3 regions of the Ensifer canadensis genome follow, and region 1 is predicted to be linked to each of the others. Evidence: predicted binding sites of a transcription regulator. Region 1 holds the regulator's gene; each other region holds the start of a gene.
The links. Region 1 encodes PhoB, which activates phosphate uptake and scavenging genes when phosphate is short. Its sites were predicted from a motif close to TGTCATNNANCTGTCAT; they were not measured.
Positions count from the first base shown of each region.

Region 2: the regulator PhoB is predicted to act here: its motif matches at 5,106-5,122, upstream of J3R84_RS12680 (DUF1045 domain-containing protein).
Region 3: the regulator PhoB is predicted to act here: its motif matches at 5,296-5,312, upstream of J3R84_RS17155 (DUF2794 domain-containing protein).

Region 1 covers NZ_CP083370.1:146,491-156,553, reverse strand. The annotation lists gene J3R84_RS00730 (Hsp33 family molecular chaperone) at 1-521, opposite strand, end outside; gene argF (ornithine carbamoyltransferase) at 868-1,785, opposite strand; gene J3R84_RS00720 (aspartate aminotransferase family protein) at 1,915-3,114, opposite strand; gene J3R84_RS00715 (GcrA family cell cycle regulator) at 3,536-4,057, shown strand; gene phoB (phosphate regulon transcriptional regulator PhoB) at 4,226-4,909, opposite strand; gene phoU (phosphate signaling complex protein PhoU) at 5,213-5,923, opposite strand; gene pstB (phosphate ABC transporter ATP-binding protein PstB) at 5,980-6,795, opposite strand; gene pstA (phosphate ABC transporter permease PstA) at 6,809-8,131, opposite strand; gene pstC (phosphate ABC transporter permease subunit PstC) at 8,128-9,612, opposite strand; gene J3R84_RS00685 (substrate-binding domain-containing protein) at 9,708-10,063, opposite strand, start outside.
Region 2 covers NZ_CP083370.1:2,599,175-2,609,237, reverse strand. The annotation lists gene J3R84_RS12710 (helix-turn-helix transcriptional regulator) at 1-236, shown strand, start outside; gene J3R84_RS12705 (host attachment protein) at 358-807, shown strand; gene J3R84_RS12700 (trimethylamine methyltransferase family protein) at 916-2,502, opposite strand; gene mnmC2 (tRNA (5-methylaminomethyl-2-thiouridine)(34)-methyltransferase MnmC2) at 2,638-3,357, opposite strand; gene J3R84_RS12690 (NAD(P)/FAD-dependent oxidoreductase) at 3,396-4,538, shown strand; gene J3R84_RS12685 (PRC-barrel domain-containing protein) at 4,604-4,993, opposite strand; gene J3R84_RS12680 (DUF1045 domain-containing protein) at 5,272-6,072, shown strand; gene puuE (allantoinase PuuE) at 6,151-7,080, shown strand; gene uraD (2-oxo-4-hydroxy-4-carboxy-5-ureidoimidazoline decarboxylase) at 7,080-7,583, shown strand; gene J3R84_RS12665 (ureidoglycolate lyase) at 7,680-8,177, shown strand; gene uraH (hydroxyisourate hydrolase) at 8,191-8,553, shown strand; gene J3R84_RS12655 (VOC family protein) at 8,653-9,039, shown strand; gene J3R84_RS12650 (alpha-hydroxy acid oxidase) at 9,329-10,063, opposite strand, start outside.
Region 3 covers NZ_CP083370.1:3,518,335-3,528,397, reverse strand. The annotation lists gene J3R84_RS17175 (ABC transporter ATP-binding protein) at 1-616, shown strand, start outside; gene J3R84_RS17170 (ABC transporter permease) at 613-3,165, shown strand; gene J3R84_RS17165 (Bax inhibitor-1/YccA family protein) at 3,387-4,124, shown strand; gene J3R84_RS17160 (GNAT family N-acetyltransferase) at 4,246-4,803, shown strand; gene J3R84_RS17155 (DUF2794 domain-containing protein) at 4,871-5,275, opposite strand; gene J3R84_RS17150 (DUF1223 domain-containing protein) at 5,689-6,462, opposite strand; gene acnA (aconitate hydratase AcnA) at 6,646-9,336, opposite strand; gene ccmA (heme ABC exporter ATP-binding protein CcmA) at 9,607-10,063, shown strand, end outside.

The sequences.
Region 1 (10,063 bases):
CGCACCTTGGTCGGGATCTGCTCCGACTGGCGGAAGTAGACGCCGGCAATCTCCTCGAGCGTGGCGCCATCGAGCGCAACGATGCCCTGATAGCGCTGGGTATGGGCACCCTGATCGATGGTGAAGGCGAGAACGCCCTTGCCCAGCAGCTCATGCGACTGGGTGCGTCCGTCCTTCAGAGCTTCCTCCAGCGCTTCCTCGTTGAAACGGGCATAGGCGCGCACCCGATCGGGCGTGGCAAAATCGGCGACGACAAGATCGACCGGGCCGTCGCTCTTCGTCTGGACGATAAGCTTGCCGTCGAACTTCAGCGACGTTCCGAGCAGCACGGTCAGCACCACGGTCTCGGCAACCAGCCGCGCGACCGGAAGCGGATAGTTGTGGCGCTCGAGGATCGCATCGAGCATCGGGCCGAGCTGAACGGCGCGGCCACGCACATCGAGGCCCTCCACCTGGAAGGGCACGACATGATCGTCACCGGCAAAGTCGAATTCGCCAAGTCCTGGTGCCATCTCAGTCATCTGCTGCTCCTTACGTCACTAAAGCGCGTCGCGATCGCCAGGATTCGCTGACTGCGCTTCAAGTTTTTGTTCTTGTGCATATCGTTATCGCAAAACCGCTGCGCACTTTTCCGCGACATGCTTGGGAGAGGGCCGCGCAGAGAACATAAACATCCTCCGGTGCAGCCTGCCCGTTATCCTATTCGATCCCGCCATAAACGGATTTGTCTAGCAGGCATGTGCCGTTTTGCCGGCCGATCATGCGCTGCCTGTCGTCAGGTAACGTCCGTTGTTTCCACCCCGGAACGTCCCGCATTCGGCCTAAATCGTGTCGCATGCGGGAAATTTCAATAGGCAGACGCGCCGATCAGACGAGCCCCATGCACCAGGCGATGATCGACTTCTGTGCGTGCAGCCTGTTTTCCGCCTCGTCGAATACCACCGACTGCGGCCCGTCGATGACCTCGTCGGTCACTTCCTCGCCGCGATGCGCCGGCAGGCAGTGCATGAACAGTGCGTCCGGCGAGGCGTGCCTCATCAGCGCGTCGTTGACCTGGAAGGGCTGGAAGACGTTGTGGCCGCGAGCGCGATGCTCCTGGTTCATGGAAATCCAGGTGTCGGTAACGACGCAATGCGCGCCGGCAACGGCCTGCTCGGCCTCATGGCAAAGCAGGATCTCGCCGCCATTGTTGCGCGCCCAGTTGAGGATCTTGTCGTGCGGCTCGGAACCGAGCGGCACCGCCATGTTCATGCGGTAGCCGAAACGGGCCGAGCCCTCGATCAGCGAGTGAAGCACGTTGTTTCCGTCGCCGGTCCAGGCGATGGTCTTGCCCTTCACCGGGCCGCGATGCTCCTCGAAGGTCATGATATCGGCCATGATCTGGCAGGGATGGGTGTCGTCGGTCAGGCCGTTGATGACGGGCACCGTGGCGTGCTCGGCAAGCTCGAGAAGACGGCGATGATCGGTGGTGCGGATCATGATCGCATCGACGTAGCGTGACAGCACCTTGGCAGTGTCGCCGATGGTCTCGGCGCGGCCGAGCTGCATTTCGGTGCCCGAGAGAAACAGGGTTTCGCCGCCGAGCTGGCGCATGCCGACGTCAAAGGAGACGCGCGTGCGGGTCGAAGGCTTTTCGAAGATCATCGCCAACATCTTGCCGGCGAGCGGCTTTTCGGCGGTTCCGGCCTTCGTCGCCGTCTTTCGCACGCGTGCGTCATCGATGATCGTGCGCAGATCGGCTGCCGTCATGGCCGAAAGATCGATGAAATGTCTTGTGCCTGCCATCGTAGTCAATTCCTGTCTCAGAATGGCCCGTGGAGCGCGACCGGTGTCGAAGAGCCAAAAGAACGCTCGACACCTTGGGCTCGCGCATGGACCCTTGGGAAAATCGCTGCCGATCTCCGGGTTCACAAATTAGGCTGCGGCGGTACCGCTGCTGCTTCTCACGGCTTCGGCCGCGCGCTCGATCCGCGCCAGGCCTTCGCGCGCTTCCGCGGCGGTCACCGTCAGCGGCGGCAACAGGCGCAGGACGTTTTCGCCGGCCGGAACAGCCAGCAGCTTCTCCGCGCGGATCGCCTTCAGGAGATCGGCCGAAGGGCCTTTCGCCTTGATGCCGAGCATCAGGCCGTCGCCGCGGATATCCTCGATCACATCGGGGAAACGGTCCTTCAACGACGCGAGGCCCTGGCGGAAGACCAGGGCCACGTCGCGGACATGCTCCAGGAAACCGTCGGCCAGGATGACGTCGAGCACGGCGTTGCCGACAGCCATGGCAAGCGGGTTGCCGCCATAGGTCGAACCGTGCGTACCGGCGACCATGCCGGCAGCCGCCTCTTCGGTCGCAAGGCAGGCACCGAGCGGGAAGCCGCCGCCGATGCCCTTGGCGACAGCCATGATATCCGGACGGATGCCAGCCCATTCATAGGCGAAAAGCTTGCCGGTGCGGCCGACGCCGGACTGGACCTCGTCGAGGATCAGCAGCAGACCGAACTCGTCGCAAAGCGCGCGCAGCTCCTGCATGAATTCCTTGGTGACCGGGCGGATGCCGCCCTCGCCCTGGATCGGCTCGATCAGGATCGCCGCCGTCTCGTCGGTGATCGCATCCTTGAGCGCCGTGATATCGCCGAAGGGAACCTGATAGAAACCCGGGGCCTTCGGGCCAAAGCCCTCGATGTACTTCTGCTGACCACCCGCCGCGATGGTCGCGATCGTGCGTCCGTGGAAGGCACCCTCGAAGGTGATGATGTGGAACTTCTCCGGATTGCCCTTGGCATAGTGGTAGCGACGCGCAGTCTTGATCGCGCATTCGAGCGCCTCGGCACCCGAGTTGGTGAAGAAGACACGATCGGCGAAGGTGACGGCCGTCAGCCGGCGTGCAAGGCTCTCCTGGCCGGGGACCTCATAAAGGTTGGACAGGTGCCAGACCTTCTCGGCCTGCGCCTTCAACGCCTCGACCAGATGCGGATGCGCATGGCCAAGCGAGTTGACGGCGACGCCGGCGGCGAAGTCGAGATAGCGCGAGCCGTCTTCGGCGATCAACCAGACGCCCTCTCCTCGCTCGAAACGCAACGGCGCACGCATGTAGGTGTCGTAAAGCGGCGTGGTTGCAGTCATGGCGAGCCTCTCCTTCATTGCTATCGGCATCGATCCGAGCCCCTGTTGAGCGCGGCAAAAAATTAAAAATGCCGCCTTGCGGCGGCGCAGGCACTATTCCTATTTCGCAGCGCAATGTCAACAAAACCAAGCTTTGCAGTGCGGTCGGACAGGTCTGATCCATGCGACGAAAAAATCACGCGACGGGGCTTGCAAAAATGCAACGCCCACCGAGCAAGTTGGGGAAAACCAAGAAATCGATTCGGCGCGATTCGCGGGACTCTTGCCACGGAGTCCGCCGGTCAGTAGGTTAATGTTCAATTACTAGACGCATGCGGCGGGCCTAGTCACCAAAAGTGTTATCGCGTTGCAGCTCCGGAGCCTGTCCGGAGCGTGGTGAGAGATTCTGTCATCGCCAACGCTGAGAACGGAGAGTGCAGAAATGAACTGGACTGACGAGCGGGTGGAAAAACTGAAGAAGCTTTGGTCCGAGGGCCTGAGCGCGAGCCAGATCGCGGCACAGCTCGGCGGCGTCAGCCGCAATGCGGTCATCGGCAAGGTTCACCGGCTGAGCCTGCCCGGCAGGGCCAAGGCTGGCGGAACCACCGCCGCGACCCGGCCGAAGCAGCGCCCGACTTCGGCGCCGCGCGCTCCGAACTACGCTTCGCGCGTCACGACACGGACGGTTACCCGTGCGGCCGGCGCGACCGTGCTCAAGGAAGAGGTCGAAGTCGATCTCGTCGCCGAACAGGATTTCCGCATCCAGACGGATGTGGTCGTGCCAATGTCGCGCCGCCTGGAGCTGACGCAGTTGACCGAGCGCACCTGCAAATGGCCGATCGGCGACCCGCTCAAGGAAGAATTCCACTTCTGCGGCAACGATTCCCCGGAAGCTTCGCCCTATTGCACATTCCATGCGCGGCTTGCCTATCAGCCGACCTCCGAGCGCCGTCGCGCTCGCTGAGACGACCGAAAACCACATGCAGAAAAGGGGCCGCACGGCCCCTTTTTTATTGGCTGCTGCATGTTTCCCTGGTTCGTATTCGCTTCAAGGAAACATGCCGCAATTCAAGATGCAACAGCGACCTTTGCGCGTCCATTAAGATGCGCGGCGCTGCAGTGGCCGGCTGGCTCAGCTTTCGAGCGAGTAGCCGGCACCGCGAACGGTGCGGATGACATCAGGCATGCTCGAGAAATTCAGTGCCTTGCGCAAGCGACCGACATGCACGTCGACGGTGCGCTCGTCGACATAGATATCGTGGCCCCAGACGCCATCAAGGAGTTGCGAGCGCGAGAACACCCGGCCCGGCGACGACATCAGGAATTCGAGCAGGCGGAATTCCGTCGGACCAAGGCGGACCTCGCGGGTGCGGCGATGCACGCGATGGGTCTCGCGATCGAGCTCGATGTCGCCGCAGCGAAGCAGCGTCGAGAGGACCTCGGGCTTGGCGCGCCGCAGCATCGCCTTGACACGGGCCATCAGCTCCGGGGTCGAGAACGGCTTGACGACATAATCGTCGGCGCCGGTGGCAAGGCCACGAACCCGCTCGCTCTCCTCGCCGCGCGCCGTCAGCATGATGATCGGCAGGCGCTCGGTTTCCGGACGTTGGCGCAGCCGGCGGCAAAGCTCGATGCCGGAAACGCCCGGCAGCATCCAGTCGAGGATCAGGAGATCCGGGAGGCGCTCCTGTAGGCGGATCTCCGCCTCGTCTCCGCGCAGGATCGTATCAACATCGAACCCTTCGGCTTCGAGGTTATAACGCAGCAGGACACTCAGCGCCTCTTCGTCTTCGACAACGGCGATTTTCGGCAACATCAGGCAACGTCTCCTTACCCAGAGCGTCTCGCGTTCGATCGAACGCAAAGAGATGCTCGAACATATAGAATCTGGAGCACTCCGCGCGTTTTCATAGGCACGCGCGAAAACGTATAGCTTCAGACGCAGTAGAGCAGGGCCGCAACCAGGGCTGCGACCGGAGCAGGTTCATAAGCAGGCACTCGAACGTATCCGGGTCTTAAAGCGCGTCGCGATCTCTAAGATGCGCTTGTTGTGCTTTAAGTTCTTGTTTTTGCACATGTCGTTATCGCAAAACCGCTGCGCACTTTTGCGCGACATGCGTTAGTCCTTCACGGCACCCAGCGTCGACGTATTGTCGTCCTTCGGACGCTCGCCTTCCGGCTGCGCGCCCGTCGCCATGTAGTAGATCGTCTCGGCGATATTGGTGGCGTGGTCGCCGATACGCTCGATGTTCTTGGCACAGAAGAGAAGATGCGTGCAGGGCGTGATGTTGCGCGGATCTTCCATCATGTAGGTGAGCAGCTCGCGGAACAGCGAGGTGTAGATCGCGTCGATCTCCTCGTCGCGCTCGCGGATGCTGTTGGCCTTCTCCGGCGAGCGGGAAGCGTAGACGTCGAGGACTTCCTTGAGCTGCACCAGCGCAAGCTCTGCCAGGTGTTCGAGACCGCGCGCCAGCTTGCGCGGGATGCCGGAGCCGGCAACCGCGATGACACGCTTGGCGTTGTTCTTGCCGAGGTCGCCGACGCGCTCCAGATCGGACGCGATGCGGATCGATCCCATGATCTCGCGCAGGTCGGCAGCAACGGGCTGGCGCTTGGCGATGGTGACGATTGCCTTTTCGCCGATCTGGCGTTCGGCTTCATCGAGGATGGTGTCGTCGGAGATCACCTTCTGCGCCAAGGCGAGGTCAGAATTGACAAGCGCACGAACGGATTCGCCCACCATCTGCTCGGCAAGCCCGCCCATCTCGGAGATGCGGCGCGTGAGATATTTCAGTTCTTCGTCGTAGGCGGACATTATGTGCATGGACATAGTCTTCGATCCTTGCGGGCGCGTTCAGGAAACGGGGTGAAGAGGAGCTTCGGCCATCAACCGAACCGGCCCATGATGTAGTCCTGGGTACGCTGGTCATCCGGATTGGTGAACATCTTGTCGGTGTCGTTCTCCTCGACAAGATTGCCGAGGTGGAACATGGCAGTGCGCTGCGAAACACGCGCCGCCTGCTGCATCGAGTGGGTGACGATGACGATCGTGAAGTTGGTACGCAGCTCGTGGATCAGTTCCTCGACCTTGGCCGTCGCGATCGGATCGAGCGCCGAACAGGGCTCGTCCATCAGGATCACTTCAGGGCTGACGGCAACGGCGCGCGCGATGCACAGACGCTGCTGCTGGCCGCCCGAAAGACCGGTGCCCGGCTCCTGCAGGCGATCCTTCACCTCGTTCCACAAACCAGCCTTCTGCAGGCTGGTCTCGACGACTTCGTCGAACTCAGACTTGGTGCGGGCAAGCCCGTGGATGCGCGGGCCGTAGGCGACGTTGTCGTAGATCGACTTCGGGAACGGGTTCGGCTTCTGGAACACCATGCCGACGCGGGCTCGCAGTTCCACGACGTCGATCGTCGGGTCGTAGATGTCGTCTTCATCGAGCGTGATCTTGCCGGTGACGCGGCAGTTCTCGATGGTGTCGTTCATGCGGTTCAGCGTGCGCAGGAAGGTCGACTTGCCGCAGCCCGAAGGGCCGATCAGCGCTGTCACCGTGTTCTCGCGGATATTGAGATTGACGTCGAAAAGCGCACGCTTCTCGCCGTAGTAGACCGACACATCCTTGCCGATCATCTTGTAGGGCACGGTGTTCATTTTCTGATCCAAGGCTTTTTCGACTGCTGCTTCTGACATGATGTTCATAGTAATTACCTCACTACCAACGGCGCTCAAAGCGACGTCGCAACAGAATGGCGCCAAGGTTCATGACGACGAGGAAGATGAGAAGAATGATGATCGCGCCGGATGTGCGCTCGACGAAGGCGCGTTCCGCCTCGTTGGCCCACATGTAGATCTGCACCGGCAGCGCGGTCGACGGCTCCATCGGCGAGCCGGGATAATCGACGACGAAGGCGACCATGCCGATCAACAGCAGCGGCGCGGTTTCGCCAAGTGCATGGGCGAGACCGATGATCGTGCCGGTCAGGATGCCCGGCATCGCCAGCGGCAGGACGTGGTGGAAGATGGTCTGCATCTTCGACGCACCGAGACCGAGCGCTGCCGAGCGGATCGACGGCGGGACCGCCTTCAACGCTGCACGGGTGGCGATGATGATCGTCGGCAGGGTCATCAGCGTCAGCACCAGGCCGCCGACGAGGGCGGCCGAGCGCGGCATGCCGGCGAAGTTGATGAATACGGCCAACCCCAAGAGACCGTAGACGATCGACGGAACGGCGGCGAGATTGTTGATGTTGACCTCGATGAGATCGGTCAGCCGGTTCTTCGGCGCAAACTCTTCGAGATAGATCGAGGCGGCAACGCCGATCGGCAGCGACAGCACGAGCACGATCAGCATCATGAACAGCGAACCGAGGGCGGCAACGCCGACGCCTGCCGCTTCCGGACGGCTCGAGGCACCGAAGGTGAAGATGCCGGTGTTGAAGCTCTTCTTCAGGACGCCGGCGCTTGCAAGCTCGTTCATCCAGGTGACCTGCTGGTCCTTGACCTTGCGCTTGCTCTCATCGACCTTCAGGTCGATCTGCCCCTTGAAGGCGGAGTCGACATTGGCTTCGGCGAGCAGTGTCACCGGTATGGTCTTGCCGATAACCGACGGGTCGGCGACGACGATGTCGCGCAACAGCGTGCGGGAGCTTGCAGACACCATGTCGGTGGCCCGCTTGACCAGCGGACGATTGCTCGGATCGATGCCGAGCTGCTTGATCAGCGCATCGCGGACCAGCAGCGGATAGTTGGCCGCCACCAGCACCTTGCCGTCGGTCGCGCGCTCACCCTTGGGATCGATGACCTTTTCGGTGAATTCGATCGGCAGCGTGATCGTCGTCTGCTGGAACGCGGTGTAGCCGTTGGAGATCACCGTCCACAGCAGCAGAGCGAGGAAGAACAGGCCAAGACTGATGGCGCTGATGCCATAGGCACGGAACCGACGCTCGGCCGCGTAGCGACGCTTGATGCCGATATCACGCTTGGCGGATGCGGGGCGGACGGAGATCCGGACGGCCGGGGAAGCGATGTCGGTCATTCGTACTGTTCCCGATATTTGCGCACGATGTAGAGCGCGTAAATGTTGAGGCCGAGCGTGATAACGAAGAGCGTGATGCCGAGTGCGAAGGCAACCAGCGTCTGCGGCGAGGTGAACTCAAGGTCACCCGTCAGCTGGTTGACGATCTTCACCGTCACCGTGGTCATCGGCTCGAAAGGATTGATTTGCATGCGGGCCGCGACACCGGCGGCAAGCACCACGATCATCGTCTCGCCGACGGCACGCGAGGCGGTCAAAAGCAGAGCGCCGACAATGCCCGGAAGTGCTGCGGGAAGGATGACCTTCTTGACTGTCTCGGAGCGGGTGGCACCAAGGCCGAGCGAACCGTCGCGCAGGGCCCGCGGTACCTGGGTAATGATGTCATCGGAAAGCGAGGACACGAACGGGATCAGCATGATGCCCATGACGATGCCGGCGGTCACGACGCTCTGTGCCTGGATGAAGTTCTGATAATTGCCGGTGACGAGACCGTTCAGTTGGGCAGAGATATCGCGCAGGAATGGGCCGACGGTCACAAGTGCGAAGAAACCGTAGACGATGGTCGGGATGCCGGCGAGCACTTCGAGCAGGGGCTTTGCCGTCGAACGCAGTCGTGGGCTGGCATATTCCGCCATGTAGATGGCGGCAAACAGGCCGATCGGCACCGCAAACAGCATGGCGACGAAGGCGATGTAGAGCGTACCGGCGAGAAGCGGGATCAGGCCGAACTGGCCGGAGGAGCCACCGCTTCCGGCGGCAGCAAACCGGGGGTCCCAGACCGTGCCGAAGAAGAACTCGAAGGGTGAAACCATCGTGAAGAAGCGGCCGGCTTCCGACAGCATAGAGGCGATGATGCCGACCGTCGTCAGGATGGCGATCGAGGACGCTACGATCAGCGCGCCGAGCATGACGCGCTCGACCTGGTTGCGGGCGCGGAAGCGGGTGGCGATGTTGCGGATGGCATAAAAGCCGCCGGCAATCGCGATCAGCAGGACGACGGCGCTCATCAGCCAGCGATTGGTGGCGCTCATCGCGTTGAAATGCTGGGCGGCGGTGATCATGTAGGGTTCGCCCTCGCCGGCAAGAGCCACGCCCTTGGCCGCAAGCGTCGAGCGAAGATTGGCCGAACCGCTTTCAAGCGCCGAAACTTCTTCGGCCGTCAACCGCTTCAGGCCGCCGGCGACCGACTTGACCTGGCCAAGCGCCAGCTCGACCGTGGCGCCGCCCTGCGTCTGCACCGTCTCGGGCAAGGTCGCCCGGGTGCTGGAGTCGATATACATGGGCGCGGCGACGAGCCAGGCGCCGAGTACGAGCGCCGCTGGAAGGATCGCCCAGATGGCGACATAGCTGCCGTGATAGCCGGGTAAGGAATGCAGATTGGAGAGCTTGCCGCCAGCCTGTGCGAAGGAGCGCGCACGACCCCCAAAATAAGAAATAAAACCAATTACAACAATGAGCAAAAGAAGAAATGAAGTACTCATCGGCACGTCTCCGCGGCGTGACGCTCAATGCGCTGCCGGCAGTTCGGATGGAGGCATGCCCCGGCGCGAGACCATCGCGCCGGGGCTTGTCAGTATCAGAGCATGTTGCCGGCTGCGAAAGCCTTGCGAACTTCTTCGCGCTCGGCGTCCGGAGCAGCGACGAGGCCGTATTCTGCAAGCGGGCTTTCCGGGCCGATCATCTGATCGTCGAGGAAGAACTCAACATATTCCTTGAGGCCCGCGATAACGCCGAGATGTGCCTTCTTGACGTAGAAGTACAGCGGGCGGGAAACCGGGTATTCGCCGGAAGCGATCGTTTCGGTCGACGGAACGATGCCGTTGACGGTGGCGACCTTCAGCTTGTCGGCGTTGTTTTCGTAGAAGGACAGGCCGAATACGCCGATGCCGTTCTTGTTGGCAGCGATACGGGCCAGCGTTTCGGTGTAGTCGC
Region 2 (10,063 bases), 1.6 Mb from region 1:
AGGAGCGCAAGGTGCGCATGGCCTATGAAAGCCTCGCCGATCAGAGCTCGGAGCGCACCGTCTGGCCGCTCGGCCTCAGCGTCTTCGGCCATCACTGGCTGCTGACCACCTGGTGCGAGCTGCGCCAGGACTTTCGCGACTTCCGGGTGGATCGCATCCGGGAGATGAAACTCGAGCGCGATCATTTCCAGTCGTCACCAGAGCGCAGCTTCGACGCCTATCTCTCGCGCATGTAGGATGACACCGTAAAAGTGCGCGCGATCGAGGAAAAGATGGAACCGGATCGGGCTTCATCCGTTTCTATTAAGGGCTTATTCTGGCCTGCCCACGAGCAACATCATTGCATGGGAGACAATCGTGCAGAACCGGACTTGGATACTGGCCGCGGATGGCAATACGGCGCGCTTCGTCAAGGGCGTCAACCTGCGGAAGGACGAACGTCAGCACCCGGAAGAAGAGGTTATTCACACCGACCCGAAACGCGCCCAGGATATCATGGCCGACAAGCCGGGACGCAGCCATTCGTCCGTCGGTCATGGCCGGTCGGCGATGGAATACAGCAGTGATCCGGTACGCGAGGAAAAGCATCGCTTTGCCGTCGATGTGGCCAGCAGGCTCGAAGGCTATCTGAACGACAACGCCTTCGACAGCCTGGTGATCTGCGCGGCGCCAAGGACGCTCGGAGATTTGCGCAAGCTGCTTTCTGCCAATGTAAGGCAGAAGACGGTGGCCGAAATCGACCGCAACTGCGTCACTGTGCCGATCGAGCAACTGATCGCCACCGCCCGCTCGGCCGTTTATCCCTGAAGCTTTTGCAGGGAAAGTGCTTAGCGGTTTCCCGTCTGGGCATGCGTAAGGCAGAGGGCGGAAATGCTCTCATACGCATGCCGCATCTTGATGTAACAAGGCGTCCCGTCAGAAATCCGTCGGGACGCCGCCTTCCTCCTTGCGTTTTGCAACGAAGGCGTCGAGTTCGTCTTCGATCACCGGGTCCAGCGGCGGCCGTTCGTATTCGTTGAGCTTCTGCTTGAAGACACGGTTGGCGTGGTCATAGGTCGTCGGCCGGCCCGCCTCCGTCCAGGTTTCGAAGTTGCGCCAGTCGGAAAGGATCGGCGAATAGAACGCTGTCTCATAGCGTTGCAACGTGTGCAGCGTGCCGAAGTAGTGCCCGCCGGGGCCGACGTCGCGCACCGCGTCGAGCCCGAGTGCATCCTCGCTGACATCGAGCGGCGTCAGGAATTCCGCCACCATCTGCAGCATGTCGACGTCGAGGATGAATTTTTCGAACGAGGCGGTCAGTCCGCCCTCGGTCCAGCCGGCCGCATGCATGACGAAGTTGCCGCCGCCTTGCGTCAGTGCCCAGAGCGATAGCGCGGACTCGTAGGCTGCCTGCGCATCGAGCGTATTGGCGGCGTTGGTGTTGGACGTGCGGTAGGGAATGTTGTAGCGGCGGGCGAGCTGGCCGCCGGCAATGACCGCCTTCATGTATTCCGGCGTGCCGAAGGCGGGTGCGCCCGTCTTCATGTCGACATTCGAGGTAAAGCCGCCATACATGACCGGCGCGCCGCGCCGGACCATCTGGGTGAAGGCGATGCCGCACAGCGCCTCGGCATTCTGCTGCACCAGGGCACCGGCGATCGTGACCGGCGCCATGGCGCCTGCGAGCGTAAATGGCGTGACCACCACCACCTGATTGCGCGACGACATTTCGATGATGCCCTGCAGCATCGGCCCGTCGAGGCGCAGCGGCGAGGAGGTGTTGATGATGGTGAACAGCGACGGTTCGCGCTCCATCTGCTCCATGGATATGCCGCGACCGATGCGGGCGATCTCGATGCCGTCGGTGTTCCGCTCGCGGCCGAGCGAATAGACGTGGAAGACCTTGTCGGTGAGCTTCACCATGTCGGAGAGGCAGTCGAGATGACGCACGGATGCGTGCAGGTCGACCGGCTCGACGGGATAGCCGCCGGTGGTGTGGATGATGTCGTAGGACTGGGCGAGCTTCACCAGCTTGCGGAAATCCTCCTGATTGCCGGTGCGCCTGCCGCCTTCGCGGTCGGCCACGAAGGGGGCGCTGGCGATCTGGGCGAAGACCAGATTGTTGCCGCCGATCGCGACGTTGCGGGCCGGATTGCGCGCATGCATGGTGAAGGAGGAGGGAACCGAAGCGATCATCTCCATGATCAGCCCGCGATCGAAGCGCACGCGGTCGGTGCCGGGGGTGATATCGGCGCCCGCTGCCTTCATGCGCTGGCGCGCCTCGGGCAGGATGACATCCATGCCGATCTCTTCCAGGATCGTCAGCGACGCCTGATGGATCGCCTCGAGCGCGTCTTCTGACAGTACCGAGGATTTGCTCTGGGTGTTGACGAGATTGAGATATTTACCGCCTGAGGATTTTCGTGTGCGCTCGCCACTGCGGCCGCCGGGCCGGCGTCGCCGCTCGAGCGGGGCTGAGGAAGTTTCACCTGTGGCAGCATCCGGAAACTGATCGTCGTTCATGAAAAACCCACCGCGTTGCCGATGGATTTCTGTCGCAGATTTTTCGCGGTCATGCCCCTGCCATTTGCGACAGTTCAGTTCTCTGGTGGAGTAAAGGCCGTCAAAATGCCCGCGGACGCCGACTGCTCGCCTCGCTCAGCGCTTGTCTCCGCGCAGCATCTCGCGCTTCCCGGCGAAGCCCTTGCGCTTCTCGACGGCAAAGCCGGCCGCCTGCAGATTGCGGCGAACGAAGCCGGCGGCGGCATAGGTGGAGAAGCTGCCGCCGGCCGCGGTCTTGTCGAACACCAGCCGCATCAGCTCCTCCGACCACATGTCGGGATTGCGGGACGGTGCAAAACCATCGAGGAACCAGGCATCGAAGCGCTCCTTCGCTTGGGCGAGCCCCTCCAGTGCTGTGCCGCAAACGACGGTCAGGCGAACGCCATCGCCAAGATCGATCTCGATCCTGCCGTCGTTGGTTGCCGGCCAGCGATCGGTGAGGGCCAGCCGTTCGGCGTCGATCTCCGGCCAATGGGACAAGGCGCGGGAGATTTCCTCCGCCTGCATGGGAAAGCGCTCGAAACTGACGAAATGCAGCGTGCCGTCCGTGGTCGCCGTAGCTTTCCATTGCCGCCAGGTTTCACAGAAATTGAGGCCGGTGCCGAAGCCCAGTTCGCCGATGGTGAATGCCCCGCCGGAGGCCCAGCGTTCGGGCAGGCCGTTGCCGGCGAGGAACACATGTCCGCATTCGAGCCGACCGTCGGTGCGGCAATAAAAATGATCGCCAAACTCCCTGGAATAGGGCATATCGCCCTCGTGCCAATCGAGGCTTTGATGGGCCGGGGGCTGGTTCGGTTCTGCGGCGGATCCTGTCATGCGATGGCGATAATCCCGCCACCGGAGAAGGTCAATCGATGAGCGAACTTTTGATCGTCGGCGGCGGCATCATGGGGCTCTGGGCAGCCCTTACGGCAGCACGGACCGGCATGGACGTGCAACTGGTCGACGAGCATCGCATCGGGGCCGGCGCCAGTGGCGGCATACTCGGCGCGCTGATGCCGCACATGCCGGACAAATGGAACGCCAAGAAACAATTCCAGTTCGACGCCCTGGTGTCGCTCGAAAGCGAGATCGAAACGCTCGAGGCCGAAACCGGACTTTCGGCAGGTTACCGCCGCAGCGGGCGGATCATGCCGCTTGCGAAGCCGCATCTGCGCGAGATCGCTCTTCGCCACGAGCAGGATGCGACGCGCAACTGGCGGGCAGGCGACCGCCAGTTCTTCTGGCACGTGCGCGACGAGCTGCCGTCCGGATGGCTCAGTGCCGAGGCGGCGGCTTGCGGATTGGTGTTCGATACGCTTGGCGGTCGGCTTTCTCCACGCCAGATGCTGGCGGTTCTGCGTGCGGCACTGGCGCAATCGCCGAACGTGCGGATCGTCGAGGGGACGGGCGTTCGAGCAATCCATCCGGGCCAGGGCCGCGCCGAACTCGATGACGCCACGGAAATCGCCTTCGGCCATTGCATAGTTGCTGCCGGCGTCGACAGCTTTCCGCTCGTCGATGCGCTGTCGGGACCTCTCCGTGGACCGAGCGGCACGGGGGTCAAGGGCCAGGCGGCGCTGCTTCTGGCCGATGTCGATCCGCAATTGCCCGTCATCTTCACCGACGGCGTCTATATCGTCGCCCATGACGACGGGCATATCGCGGTCGGCAGCACCAGCGAGAACAAATATGCCGATCCGCAGTCGACGGATGAACTGCTGAATGAGCTGCTGGTGCGCGCCGAGGCGCTGGTCCCGTCCTTGCGCGGGGCGGAGGTGGTCGAGCGCTGGGCCGGCATCCGGCCGAAATCGACCGGCCGGGAGCCGATCGCCGGGCGCCATCCGGATCACGAAAACCTGTCGGTCCTGACAGGCGGCTTCAAGGTGAGCTTCGGCATCGCCCACCGCCTCGCGCGCTTCGTCGTCGACGAGATCACCGGCCAGCCGTTGATCGACATTCCGGGATCCTTCTTGTGCCAGAATCACATAGCGGCACTTCGCGAGAAACATCTTTAAGCTGGCGGCATAAGAACGGCCCCGCCATCGGCGGAGCCATGTCGGGACGATCGTAAACCCGATCCTTACATCCAGTAAGGCGGCACGCCGTAATAGTCATAGACCCGGCGTCCGTTCTCGCTGTTCCAGTCGTATTCCTCGTTGCCGTGATATTTCGGCGCCCGCTCGACCTGTTCGCGAGTCACATCAGTCCGATAGCCGCCGAGGTTCTCATCATAGGTCAGCTTGGCCCAAGGCAGTGGATAGTGATCTTCCCCGATGCCGAGAAAACCGCCGAACCCGAGCACGGCATAGGCCACGCGACCGCTGCGCTTTTCCAGGATAACGCGCTCGATCGAGCCGATGTGCTTGTTGTCGGCGCCATAAACCTTCGTGCCTTCAACCTTGTCGCTGGCGATCAGGTCATGGGTTTCCTTGATCCCGGCGTCCTGAAGGTTCGCATTGTGATAGGTCACGCTTCTTCTCCATCGTTGTTTGCTACCTCAGGGGAACGGCTGGTCGGTGGGATGGTTCCGAAAAAGCTGCGGGCGCGATCCGGACGGTAATCGCGTGGTATTGCCCCTTCCACTTCGTCAAGCTGTCACGCAAATCACCTAAGACGCGGGCAATAGAGCGTCGCGTCTTCCCGGGGAGGGTATTGTTGAAGCTCTAAGATTTTGAACCTGCGCACCCTGGCGACGATCGAGATCGATTGTCGCGGGTCTGTGCCAGAACGGATTTCCGGAGCATGCGCATGCGTTACGCCATTTGTTTCACGCCGCCGATGGCCGACCCGCTTTCAACGGTTGCCGCCAGTTGGCTCGGCCGCAATGTCTATTCCGGCGAGCCCACCGAGTTACCATCGATCTCCGGATTGACCGCATCCGAGATCGCCTTCCATACGGCTGTCCCGCGTCGCTTCGGCTTTCAGGCGGTGGTGATGTCGCCCTTCCGGCTTCACCCCGATATGGACGAGGCGCAGCTACTCAAGGCGCTGATGCATTTTGCCGGCGCCCAGACGCCGTTCGAGATCGAGCGCCTGGAAGTGGCCCGGCTCGGCCACTGCTGGGGACTGATGCCGCAGATCCCGAGCACGGCGATGCATCTGCTGGCCGCCAGCATCATCCAGGAATTCGACGCGTTCCGCGCGCCGCTCAGCGAAGACGACATCGAGCGCTCCGACCCCGACAGGCTGACGGCGCCGCAATTTTCCAACCTGCATCGCTGGGGCGATCCTCATGTGATGGATGAATATCGCTTTCACATGATGCTGACCGGGCCGCTCAATCTGGACGCGATGCGCAGCATCGAGGCACCGCTTCGCGACCTGTTCGAACCATGCCTGGCGCCGCCGCTGACGATCGGCAGCCTGGCGCTGTTCGTGGAGCAGGAATCGGGCGCGCCGATGCGCGTCCACTCGCAACACCCGCTCGGCAAGATTTCGGCGGCCAAGCGGGCCGAACGGATCAAGCGGCCGGCAGCCGAGGCGACGCTTGCGCCAGGCCCTATCCCGCCACTGTCGCGGATGGTCGCCTCGCTGATGGCCGGCCGCTAACCGTCTGCACCGACGTCATTTTGTCTCGACAATCCGGTCGGCGGTGATACCGTTCCGGAAAATTCGAAGGGTGATTTGATGTCTGAGACTTCCTATCCGCGTGACCTCGTCGGCTATGGCCGCAACCCGCCCAAGGCAAACTGGCCGGGCGATGCGCGTATCGCCGTGCAGTTCGTGCTCAACTATGAAGAGGGCGGCGAAAGCTGCATCCTCGATGGCGACCTGGCCTCCGAGAGCCTGCTCTCGGAGATCGTTGGTGCACAGCCTTGGCAGGGCCAGCGCAACCTCAACATGGAATCGATTTATGAGTACGGTTCGCGCTCCGGTTTCTGGCGGCTCTGGCGCATGTTCACCAGCCGCGACGTGCCGTTGACGGTCTACGGCGTGACGTTGGCGATGGCTCGCAATCCCGAAGCGGTCGCCGCCATGAAGGAAGCGGGCTGGGAGATCGCCAGCCACGGCCTGCGCTGGCTCGAATACAAGGATTTCCCCGAAGAGGTGGAGCGCGAGCATATCCGCGAAGTCGTTCGGCTGCATACCGAACTGACCGGCGAGCGCCCGCTTGGCCTTTACCAGGGCAAGCCTTCAAGCAACACGCTGAAGCTCGTTCTCGAAGAGGGCGGGTTCCTCTATTCCTCCGATTCCTATGCGGATGAGTTGCCCTATTGGGTGGCGGGGCTGACGGCCGACAAGCCGCATCTGATCATCCCCTACACACTCGACGCCAACGACATGCGCTTTGCGACGAACCAGGGTTTCAACTCCGGCGACCAGTTCTTCACCTATCTCAAAGACACGTTCGACGTGCTCTATGAGGAGGGCAAGGAAGGCAACGCCAAGATGATGAACATCGGCCTGCACTGCCGCCTCGTTGGGCGTCCAGGCCGCGCCGCGGCGCTGGCGCGGTTCATCGACTATGTCATGTCGCACGACAAGGTCTGGGTGCCGCGGCGCATCGACATCGCCCGTCACTGGTATGAACACCACAAGCCGGAAGGGGCTCTCTGATGTCCGATCGCGACGCCTTCGTCAGCCGCTTCGGCGGCGTGTTCGAGCATTCTCCATGGGTTGCCGAACGGGCCTACGACCGGGCGGCCGCAACGGGACTTTCGGCCGGCAACGTGCACTCGGCACTTTGCCAGGCCTTTCGCGCCGGTCTGCCGCGCGAAAGGCTGGCGGTGCTGCGCGCCCACCCGGATCTTGCCGGCAAGCTGGCGATCGCCGGCAAGCTGACGGCGGACTCGACGGCGGAGCAGGCGTCGGCCGGCCTCGACCGCCTTTCGGCCGACGAGCATGCCCGGTTCACGGCGCTGAACGAGGCCTATACGCAGAAATTCGGCTTTCCCTTCATCATCGCGGTCAAGGGCCTGACGAAGAACGACATTCTCGCCTCGTTCGAAAGGCGCATTGACAATTCGACCGAAGAGGAATTTGAAACCGCCTGTGCGCAGGTGGAGAAGATCGCCCGCCTGCGGCTGCAATCCATGCTTCCAGGAGACGAAAATGCCTGACATACCCGTTCGCTATCTGCGCTCATCTTTACCGAGGGCAGTCGAACCGGACCATGCCGACGCCGCCGGCAATGAGCACCGCGGGGCGATGGCCTGATGTCGCGTATTCTTTCGATCGAACCCCTGACGCAGGATGCTTTCGCGCCGTTCGGCACGGTCATCGAGGCTGATCCGGCTTCGATGCGGTACATCAATGGCGGGACCACCGAACGCTTCCATGGCCTGGCGCGTGCCGATGTTGTCGGCGAGGGTGCCGATGTCATCATCAATATCTTTCGCGGCCAGCCGCGCGCCTTTCCTTACGCGGTGGCGATGATGGAGCGACACCCCTTCGGCAGCCAGAGCTTTTCGCCGCTCGAGGACCGGCCCTGGCTCGTCGTCGTTGCCGAAGACGAGGGGGGCCGACCGGGAATGCCGCGGGTGTTCCGGGCGAACGGGCGGCAGGGCGTCAACTACGGGCGCAATGTCTGGCACCATCCGCTGATGTCGGTGGGCGCGGTCAGCGACTTCATCGTCGTCGATCGGGATGGGCCGGGAAACAATCTCGAAGAATATGTCTACGACGAGCCCTTCGTCATCGAGAGCGCAATATGAAGGAAGAGCAGCGATGAGCAGCACCGGCCGCCTGACCACCCATGTCCTCGACACTGCGCTCGGCACGCCGGCCGAAGGCTTGCGCATCGACCTCTTTTGGCTCGAAGGCGACGAGCGGCAACTGATCCGCACCGTTCATACCAACAGCGACGGACGCGTCGATGGGCCCATGGTCGAAGGCATCGGCTTCATGGCGGGCAGCTACGAGTTGGTCTTCCACGCCGGCGACTATCTTCGTCGTGTCGGTGCGGACCTGCCGGAGCCTGCCTTCCTCGACCTGATCCCGCTGCGCTTCGGCATTGCCGATCCGGCCAGCCATTATCACGTGCCGCTGCTTCTTTCGCCCTACGGCTACTCGACCTATCGCGGCAGCTGAGCGTGGGTGGATGAGTGTTCGCGGCGTAAAATTCAGTCGAAAACCGTCGCCTTGATCGGGATTGTGTGAGACGATTTTGAGACTCACGAGGGGAATTCGATGCGTTTCATCAATCCGATCCCTTTCGTCCGCGACATCGATCGATCCAGGGACTTTTACCGGGAGACACTCGGTCTGACGGTGTTGAAGGACTTCGGAAACTTCGTTCTCTTCGAGACCGGTTTTGCGATCCACGAGGGTCGTTCGCTGGAACAAACAGTCTGGCGGGAAGTCGGTCCCGCGGAAGAACCCTATGGGCGAGGGAACCTGCTGCTCTACTTCGAGCATGAGAATATCGAAGCGGCCTTCGAAAGCATTGCGCCGCAGGTGGAGCTGATCCACCCGATTGAGCGGCAAGCCTGGGGACAGCGGGTGTTCCGTTTTTATGATCCCGACGGGCACGCAATAGAGATCGGAGAGCCGCAAACTCTTGGATCTACTGCATAATTCCTCAAATCTGATCCGATTTGAGGATAGAATTATGCAACAAGTTTGAAGCGATACAGCGTCCTTTGCGCGTCATATTTGACGCGCGGCGCTGTAAAGGCGACCTGCATCAATCCTGAAGCTTACGACTGAACCGCCCGTCTCAAAGGACGGTTCGCCGCAAGAAACGATCGCATACGTTTAGTTTATGCGACCAATTTGGAACTGCAGGCATTCCACACACGTGTTGGAGGCCGGCCGCGAAGCCGCCCTTTTCAGGCAATCCGGCTTCGCCGGTTGGCGCGCTCGATCAATCCGCGAGAATGTCGCGGTTGACGTCGTTGATATCGCGCTTGCCGCAGAGCGCCATGGTGATGTCCATCTCCTTGCGGATGATTTCCAGCGCCTTGGTCACGCCTTCCTTCCCCATGGCGCCGAGGCCGTAGAGGAAGGGGCGGCCGATATAGGTGCCCTTGGCGCCCATGGCGACGGCCTTCAGCACGTCCTGGCCGGAGCGGATGCCGCCATCGAGATGCACCTCGATCTGGTGGCCGACCGCATCGACGATGCGCGGCAGCATGCTGATCGAGGAATGGGCGCCATCGAGCTGGCGGCCGCCGTGGTTGGAGACGATGATCGCGTCGGCGCCGGTCGCCGCCGCCATCTTGGCGTCTTCCGGATCGAGAATGCCCTTCAGGATCAGCGGACCGCCCCAGCGCTCCTTGATCCATTCGACGTCCTTCCACGAGAGTTGCGGGTCGAACTGTTCTGCCGTCCAGGCGCCGAGCGAGGACAGGTCGGTGACGCTCTTGGCGTGGCCGACGATATTGCGGAAGGTGCGGCGGTTGGTGCCGAGCATCTTCATGCACCAGCCGGGACGTGTCGCCATCTGCCAGAGATGCTTGGGGGTCAGCTTCGGCGGGGCCGACAGGCTGTTGCGCAGGTCCTTGTGGCGCTGGCCGAGGATCTGCAGGTCGAGCGTCAGCACCAGTGCCGAGCACTTGGCGGCCTTGGCCCGGTCGATGAGGTTCAGCACGAACTCGCG
Region 3 (10,063 bases), 680 kb from region 1:
CGTCGGCATCGTCGGGCCTTCCGGTTCGGGCAAGTCGACGCTGCTGATGGTGCTGGCTGGCCTTGAACGGCTGGACCGCGGCGAAATCATTATCGACGGCACGCCGCTGCACCGGCTGAACGAGGACAGGGTCGCCGACTTCCGCGGGCGCAACATCGGCATCGTCTTCCAATCCTTCCACCTCATCCCCAACATGACAGCCCTCGAAAACGTTGCCGTGCCGCTCGAACTCGCCAATGTTCCCGGCGCCTTCGAGATCGCGCGCAAGGAGCTTGTGGCCGTCGGCCTCGGCGAGCGCTTGAGCCACTATCCCGGCCAGCTTTCCGGCGGCGAGCAGCAGCGCGTGGCGATCGCCCGTGCACTCGCGCCGTCGCCGAAGCTGCTGATCGCCGATGAGCCGACCGGCAATCTCGATGACGAGACGGGCCGGCAGATCGCCGATCTGCTTTTCGCCGAACAGCGTGACCGGGGCATGACACTGGTGCTGGTCACCCATGACGCAGCGCTCGCGGCCCGTTGCTCGCGGCAGGTGCGGGTGCGCTCCGGCGAGATCATTTCCAGTGGCGCGTTCGAACCGGTCGTCGAAACGCAGCGCCAGGAAGCGGCATCCGCATGAGCGAGGCCCTCGCGATCCGACTGCGCCCACTGCTCGCCCTGCGGCTGGCGTTGCGCGAAATGCGCGGCGGCCTCAAGGGGTTCTATATCTTCCTCGCCTGCATCGCGCTTGGCACGGCGGCGATCGCCGGCGTCAACTCGCTGTCGCAATCGATCACCGCGACGATCGCGTCCCAGGGGCGCGAGCTGCTTGCCGGCGACATCCGCTTCGAGCTCAACAACCGGGTGGCAACGACAGAGGAGCGCGCGTTCCTCGACGGGCTCGGACCCGTCTCGGTTTCAGCGGGCCTTCGCTCCATGGCGCGTTTGCCCGATGGATCGAACCAGGCACTCGTCGAGTTGAAAGCCGTCGATGCAGCCTATCCGCTCTATGGCAAGCTGGAAAGCCAACCGGATCAGCCGCTTGGCAGTCTGCTGGCGCGGCAGGGCGACGTGTTCGGTGCGGTGGCCGCACCGCTGTTGCTTGATCGCCTCGGCATTTCCGTCGGTGATGAAATCCTGCTGGGCAATGCCCGCATCAAGATTTCAGGCAAGATCGTGCGCGAGCCGGATGCGCTCTCCGACGGATTCGGCTTCGCACCGCGCCTGATGGTTTCGGATGAAACGCTCAACGCATCGGGTCTCGTGCAGACGGGAAGTCTTGTCGAATACGGCTACAAGGTGAAGGTGAGCGATCCGACCCGGGTCGACGCGGTCCGCGGCGACGCCGAGACGCGCTTTCCGTCGGCCGGCTGGTCGATCCGCACCAGCTCCAACGCGGCCCCGTCGCTGACCGCCAATATCACCCGTTTTTCGCAGTTCCTGACGCTTGTCGGGTTGACGGCCCTGATCGTCGGCGGCGTTGGTGTCGCCAATGCCGTGCGCGCCTATCTCGACCAGAAGCGCAGCGTCATAGCCACCTTCAAGTGCCTGGGTGCGCCTGCCTCGCTGGTGGCGATGATCTATCTGTCGCAGATCCTCCTGATCGCTCTGATCGGCATCGCCATAGGGCTTGTTCTCGGTGCGCTCATTCCCTTCGTCGCCGCACAGTTTCTTGCCGATCTGCTACCGATTTCGACGGAGTTCAGGCTCTATCCCGGTGCGCTCGGCATCGCCGCCCTGTTCGGCGTGTTGACGGCGCTTGCGTTCGCCATCCTTCCGCTCGGCCGCGCACGCGGCATCCCGGCGACAGCGCTCTTTCGCCAGCAGGGCTTCGACCCCTCGGGCTTTCCCGCATGGCCCTATCTGGTCGGCGCGTTCGCCTGCCTGGGCGCGCTTGCAGGACTTGCCATCTGGACCGCCTATGACCGCTACATCTCGCTCGTGTTCCTCGGCGCGATCGCCTTCGCCTTCATCGTTCTGCGTCTCGTCTCGCTGCTGATCTCATGGCTTGCGCGCCGTAGCCCGCGCGTCAACTCGCCGTCGTTACGGCTGGCGATCGGCAACATCCATCGACCGGGCGCGCTCACGCCTTCGGTGGTGCTGTCGCTCGGCCTCGGTCTTGCGCTTCTCGTCACGCTTGCGTTGATCGACGGCAATCTTCGGCGCGAACTGACCGGCAGCATGGCCGAGCGGGCGCCCAATTTCTTCTTCGTCGATATCCAGGGAAGCGAAATCGAGGGGTTCCGCGCGCTGCTCAACGGATCGATGCCTGATGGCAAGGTCATCGAAGTGCCGATGCTGCGCGGCCGTATCGTCGCCTTCAACGGCGAGGACGTGAACAGTCGCAACGTCCCGCCGAGTGGCCAGTGGGTGCTGCGCGGCGACCGCGGCATCACCTATGCCAAGAACAAGCCGGAGAATTCGACGCTTGCAGAAGGCAGCTGGTGGGCGCCCGACCATAGCGGCGAGCCGCTGGTGTCGTTTTCGGCGGAAGAGGCGCGCGAGCTCGGATTGAAGATCGGCGACATGGTGACGGTCAACGTGCTTGGCCGCAACATCACCGCCAAGATCGCCAACTTCCGCAATGTCGAATGGGAATCGCTGTCGATCAACTTCGTGATGGTATTCTCGCCCAACACCTTTGCCGGCGCTCCGCATGCGTGGCTCGCAACGGTGATCGATCCCGGCGCGACGCCGGAGGAGGAGGCGACGGTGCTGAAAGCCGTGACCAACGCCTATCCGACGATCACCAGCGTGCGGGTAAAGGATGCTCTCGACATTGTGAACGCGCTTCTCGGGCAGCTGGCAACGGCGATCCGTGCTGCCGCCGCCGTCGCGCTCGTCGCCTCCGTCCTGGTGCTGGCCGGCGCGCTTGCTGCCGGCAATCGGGCGCGCATCCACGATGCGGTGGTGCTGAAGACGCTGGGCGCCACGCGCGCCACGCTGATCCGTGCCTTCAGCTACGAATACATCATCCTTGGCCTTGCAACCGCGGTCTTTGCGCTGTTTGCGGGCGGCGTCTCCGCCTGGTACGTCGTCAGCCGGATCATGAAGCTGCCGTCGAGTTTCCTGCCGGATGTTGCGGTTGCCACGGTCGTCATTGCGCTGGTGATGACTGTTGGCATCGGGCTTGCCGGCACCTGGCGTGTGCTGGGTCAGAAGGCGGCGCCGGTCCTGCGGGAGCTCTGAGCGGACGGAGTTAACCGTAAATCCCTGTCATACAAGGCCATAAACGCCCAGGCTGTGCCGAATCACGGGTCTGAAGGTCTTGTACGCAAGGGCTTTCGGCATCATATTTATCCACAGGCATGCTGGAGCCCCGCAGCGGCGCCTGGGCATGGGATGATGGCCGATCGGTCAGGTCATCCGCCCGACACCGTAAGTTCAACCGGGGCTTAAATGAGGAAACAATGGCTGATCTGAGAAACTACCAAACCCGAATGTCGCCCGCCGGCGCTCAGGCGGGTGCCGTGATCGACGAAGGCCTTCGCACCTACATGCTGAAGGTCTACAACTTGATGGCCCTCGGCCTGGCGATCACCGGCCTGGCAGCTTACGGAACATTCGCGCTTGCCGTCTCCAATCCGGCATTCGCCCAACTTCTCTATGCGTCGCCCCTGAGATGGGTCGTCATGCTCGCTCCGCTGGGTCTCGTGTTCTTCATGAGCTTCCGCATCAATAGCATGAGCGTTTCTGCCGCGCAGATGACGTTCTGGGTCTATGCGGCCCTGATGGGCGTTTCGCTGTCGTCGATCTTCATGGTCTTTACCGGCCAGAGCATCGTGCAGACGTTCTTCGTGACCGCCGCCTCGTTTGGTGCACTGTCGCTCTACGGCTACACCACGAAGAAGGACCTGTCCGGCATGGGCTCGTTCCTGATCATGGGTCTGTTCGGCGTCATCATCGCGTCGATCGTCAACATCTTCCTCGGCTCTTCGGCACTCGGCTTCGCAATCTCCGTGATCGGCGTGCTGATCTTCGCAGGCCTCACCGCCTACGACACGCAGAAGATCAAGGAAATGTACTACGATGCCGACGACAGCACCGTTGCTGGCCGCAAGGCGATCATGGGCGCGCTGACGCTCTACCTCGACTTCATCAACCTGTTCATGTTCATGCTGCAGTTCATGGGCAACCGGAACAACTAAGCCTGAAGAGATTGACGGAAAAGGCGGCTTCGGCCGCCTTTTTTGTTGCCCGGAAAAGGGCTTGATCCACGGGTGCGATCCATGTGACTGAATGAAAAAATCCAACCGTCAAGATCCTTCCATGTCCCTGACCCTGCGCGACGCCACCGTCTCCGATCTGCCCACCATTGCCGAGATCTATCGCGAATCCGTTCTGAACGGCGTGGCGACCTATGAGGTCGCGCCTCCGTCGCAGGCGGAAATGGCAGCGCGCTTCTCCACCATCGTCGGCCATGGTTATCCCTACATCGTCGCGATCGACGCGGCGGGCATGATCATCGGCTACGCCTATGCCTCGGCCTTCCGCACGCGGACGGCCTATCGCTTCCTGGTCGAGGATTCGATCTACCTGGCGCCTTCGGCACGGGGGAAGGGGGCAGGAAGGATGCTGCTCGCCGAGCTTGTTCGCCGCTGCACGGCGCTTGGATTTCGCCAGATGGTGGCGGTCATCGGCGGTGCCCATCCCGCATCGATCGCGGTCCATCAATCATTGGGTTTCGAACATCATGGGCTGATGAAGGCGACCGGCTTCAAGCATGGACGGTGGCTCGATACCGCGATCATGCAGCTTGCGCTGGGCGATCGAGCGACGAGCGATCCGCCCGAGGGCGTCTACCCGGATACGCTTTATCAAGCCTGAGGGCAGATGTCAGCGAAGCCAGAGCCGGCATGTGGGCCTGACTCTCCGATCGTTCCGATGTGGCGTCTCAGGTTTCGACCAGCTTGAGCGCCTTGTCGAAAACCTTCAGGACCTGTCCGAGCTCGTGCCCGCGCTTCAGAATCGTGCCGTGGACGTTGAGCACGCTAAAGGCACCTTGCTTGGCCGCCAGCTTCGGGTTTTTTTCGATGCGGAAGAGAGGCATCTCGCCCGCGCGCTTGAAAACGGAGAAGACGGCGCGGTCCTTCAGGTGGTCAATGGCGTAGTCGCGCCATTCGCCTTCGCCGACCATGCGGCCGTAGACCCACAGGATCTGGTCGAGTTCTCGGCGGTGAAAGGTGATGGGAGGAGCATTCCGGGCGTTCTTGTATTCCGAGAGATCGACGACCACTTCAGAAGTGGTCTGGCGCTGATGTCGCGCCTCGCCTCGCGGCAAATCCGGCTCATCGGTCATCGGCAATCCGGCCTTCTGTTGTGACAGAACGATAACAGTTTGCCTGACACGAGCCGAAAAGCAAGCCGGAACCGGCCGGAGCCGCTGGGTGCAGATGGCATTTCTTGCCTCTGCCCCATTTCAGTCAAATCGCCGCCCCAATTCACCGCAAAACTCGCGGGCGCTGACGGACAGAGTCGTTGCCACCGTATGTCCGGTCAGATCGTCATGCTGCGTGACCTTCAAAGAACGCAGTCATGGCCGGTTCGGTCCGGTAACTTCGAACCCTCAGCCCCAGCCCCTCGATGCTGCCGGGCCGAACCACCCCTTACAGCGCCGCGCGTCAAGTATGACGCGCAAAGGACGCTGTAATGGTTCAGGCATGCCGCCTATTTTCCCTAAATCGATTCCGACTTAAAGCGTCCTGCAGCCGCTCACAGTTTGCCCTGCGGGCCGGCGAGCACGGCAGTCGCGCCGATGATCGCGCCCGGGGTTTCAGCATCCTTCATCGACTGCAACAGCACCGCGCAGCCGCTTTTGCCACGCTGCTCCGTCAGGACGGTTGCAGGCAGGGTGAAGGTCGCAGGCTTGCCATCCCACATGCCAATGGTCTGGATATCGCGCACTGCGTGCCAGTAGGCGATCTTCTTGCCGCTGTTTTCGCCTTTCTCGACATTGACGATCTTCGCCCGGTCGAAATAGACGACGACGACATTTGCCTTGCCGTCACCCGCGCCGACCTTGATCGAAATCTCCTCGCCGTTGATCTTCGCGTCAACCGGAACGGCAAGCCCCTTGCCGGCGGTCTTCATGGCGTCGAGCCGGGATTTGATCGCCTGCAGATTGGCGCCGTTGACGTGGTCGCGACCGTTGAGGATCGCCTGCGGTGTGTAGACGCCATTTCGACCCAGCATGCGGGCATAGGCATATTGCCGGTCTGTGTTCTCTGTCGAGGCGAGCGTGTCTTTCCAACCGAGATAGTTCCAGTAGTCGACGTGATAGGACAGCGCCACCACGTCGCCGTCATCGACCAGCTTCTTCAAGGCGGCATCGGCTGGAGGGCAGGAGGAACAGCCCTGGCTGGTGAAGAGTTCGACGACGCCTTTGATAACCTTGCCATCCTCAGCCATAGCCGGAACCGACGCTGCAGCAAAAAGCCCGAAAGCCATTGCAACGGGGCGAAGGAAATATCTGTCTGCGAATGTCATGGCGTCACTTCATTGGCGGCCGACAGGCCTACTTCACGGGGAAGTCCATTACATACGACGCCGATGCTTCAACGGGAAGTCACGTTGGAGTGAGGATATGGGCAGGCAACCTATAGGAAACGTGAAAAGGCCGGGACACCTTGCGGTATCCCGGCCTTTCAATGTTTCAAGCAACCAGAGCGATCAGGCGGCGAGGTCGCGCAGAACCGTCTGCAGGATGCCGCCATTGTTGACGTAGGTGACTTCATCGAGCGTATCGATGCGGCAAACGAGCGGAACGTCCTTCACGCTGCCGTCGCCATAGGTGATCTTGGCGACGCGCTTTTCGCGCGGCTGAACGTTGGCGAGATTGTCGATCGTGACGATCTCGTCGCCCTTCAAGGCCAGCGATTCCCAAGTCGTTCCCTGTTCGAAGACGAACGGGATGACGCCCATGCCGACCAGGTTCGAGCGGTGGATACGCTCGAAGGACTGGGCGATCACGGCCTTGACGCCGAGCAGGTTGGTGCCCTTTGCAGCCCAGTCGCGCGACGAGCCATTGCCGTATTCGACGCCGGCGAAGATGACGAGCGGAACGCCCTCTTCCTTGTACTGCATGGCCGCATCGTAGATCGACATCTCTTCCTTCGACGGATAGTGGATGGTGTAGCCACCTTCCTTGCCGTTCGGGCCGAGCATGTGGTTGCGGATGCGGATGTTGGCAAAGGTGCCGCGCATCATCACCTCATGGTTGCCGCGACGCGTACCGTACTGGTTGAAGTCGGCGACGCCGACGCCATGGTCGATGAGGTACGAACCGGCCGGCGAAGCCGCCTTGATCGAACCGGCCGGCGAGATGTGGTCGGTGGTGATCTTGTCGCCGAACAGGCCGAGAACGCGAGCACCCTTGATATCGGAGATGCCCAAGCCGGACTTGCCCATGCCAACGAAGTAGGGCGGGTTCTGCACGTAGGTCGAACCATCGTCCCAGGCGTAGGTCTGGCCCGGAGGAACCTGAACGGCCTGCCAGTTTTCGTCGCCCTTGAACACGTCGGCGTACTTGGTCGCGTAGAGTTCGCGGGTCACGTACTTGAAGATGAACTCCTGGATTTCCTTGGAGGTCGGCCAGATGTCCTTGAGGAAGACCGGGTTGCCGTCCCGATCTTCGCCGAGCGGCTCGTTGGTCAGGTCCTTCTGAACCGTTCCGGCGAGTGCATAGGCGACGACGAGCGGCGGCGAGGCGAGGTAGTTGGCCTGAACGTCCGGCGAAATACGGCCTTCGAAGTTGCGGTTGCCGGAGAGAACGCCGGCGGCAATCAGGCCCTTGTCGTTGATCGTCTTGGAGATCGGGGCCGGCAGCGGACCGGAGTTGCCGATGCAGGTGGTGCAGCCGAAGCCGACGAGGTTGAAGCCAAGCGCGTCGAGGTCCTTCTGCAGGCCCGACTTGGCGAGGTATTCGCCGACGACCTGCGATCCCGGTGCAAGCGAGGTCTTGACCCACGGCTTGGACTTCAGGCCCTTGGCAACGGCGTTGCGGGCGAGAAGGCCGGCGGCGATCAGAACCGACGGGTTGGACGTGTTGGTGCACGACGTGATCGCAGCGATGGCAACGTCGCCATGGCCGAGATCGAAGACGGTGCCTTCGACAGCGTAGCGGTTCGAAAGCTGGCCCGGCTTCTTGTAGTCGCCTTCGAGGGCGGTTGCGAAACCGGATGCAATGCTTTCCAGCGGGATGCGGCCTTCCGGACGCTTCGGACCGGCCATGGCCGGAACAACGTCGCCGAGGTCGAGTTCGAGCGTGTCGGTGAACACCAGCTCGGAGCCGTCACCATCGCGCCACATCCCTTGAGCCTTGGAGTAGGCTTCGACCAGCGAAATGCGCTGTTCTTCGCGGCCGGACATGGTGAGGTAGTTGATGGTTTCGCTGTCGACCGGGAAGAAGCCGCAGGTGGCGCCGTATTCCGGACCCATGTTGCCGATGGTGGCGCGGTCGGCGAGCGTCATGTTGTCGAGGCCGGGGCCGAAGAATTCGACGAACTTCGAAACAACACCCTTCTTGCGCAGCATCTGCACGACCATCAGCACGAGGTCGGTCGCCGTCACGCCTTCCTTGAGCTTGCCCGTGAGCTTGAAGCCGATGACCTCGGGCAGCAGCATGGAGACCGGCTGGCCGAGCATCGCGGCTTCAGCCTCGATGCCGCCGACGCCCCAGCCGAGAACGCCGAGGCCGTTGATCATCGTCGTGTGGCTGTCGGTGCCGACGCAGGTGTCCGGGTAGGCCGTGATTTCGCCGTCTTCTTCACGGGTCCAGACAGTCTGGCCCAGATATTCCAGATTGACCTGGTGACAGATACCGGTGCCGGGCGGCACGACGCGGAAGTTCTTGAACGCCTGCTGGCCCCACTTCAGGAAGCGGTAACGCTCGCCGTTGCGCTGGTATTCCAGCTCGACGTTGCGGGCAAAGGCGTTCGGAGTGCCGAATTCGTCGACGATAACCGAGTGGTCGATGACGAGGTCGACGGGCACCAGCGGGTTGATCTTTTCCGGATCGCCACCAAGCGACACCATGGCGTCGCGCATGGCAGCGAGGTCGACAACGGCGGGAACGCCGGTGAAGTCCTGCATCAGAACGCGGGCCGGGCGGTAGGCGATTTCGTTTTCGGCGGTGCCCTTGTCGTTCAGCCAGGCTGCGACGTTCTCGATGTCCTTCTTGGTGACGGAGCGGCCGTCTTCGTTGCGCAGCAGGTTTTCGAGCAGCACCTTCATCGAGTAGGGGAGCTTCGAAACGCCGGCAAGACCGTTCGCCTCAGCCTTGGGCAGGCTGTAATAGACGTAGTCGACACCGTTGACGGTGAGCGTGGAGCGACAATTGAAACTGTCTAGGGACTTGGACACTGGATAATACCCCGTTCCGTCTGATCGCCAAAAACTGACGTACGAACGCCCGAGCGCAATGAAGCGCGAATTGGGATGCGGGTGCGGCCATTTCCGCTGTCCGTACGTGGAAATTCATTCCATGTTCGGCGCTAGGATGAAATTCACGCCGACCGCTGGCGTGTTGGCCGCCTTATAGATAATTTCTCCAAATCGTGCCAGACCAACCAAGGTCCAATCGGGACTTTTTTTTGCCCTGCGGCAAAGAGTGTAAAGGGAAACTGAAAATTCATGCGCCTGCTGGCTGAAGGTCTGAGTGCGAGGCGAGGCGAGGATCTGATTTTTAACGATATTTCCTTTGCTCTTAGTGCCGGCGAAGCCCTTGTGGTGACGGGTCCGAACGGGTCGGGAAAATCGACTTTGCTGCGTGTTCTGGCCGGTCTTCTCATGGCTGAAAAGGGCAGTCTCAAACTTGAGAATGGCCCTCCTGAAATGCGCCATCCGTCAGAGCTCAGCCACTATCTCGGCCACCGAAATGCGATGAAACGCGAGCTGACCGTCGCGGAAAATCTTTCCTTCTGGAAAAACTTCATGGGTGATTCGCCCGGTGGCTCGGGCAGGGACCTGGTCGAAGCGGTGGAAGCCGTCGGCCTTCCTGGGATCGCGCACCTACCCTTCGGCTATCTTTCGGCCGGCCAGCAGAGGCGCATGGCGATGGCCAAGCTGCTTGTCGCCCACCGTCCGATCT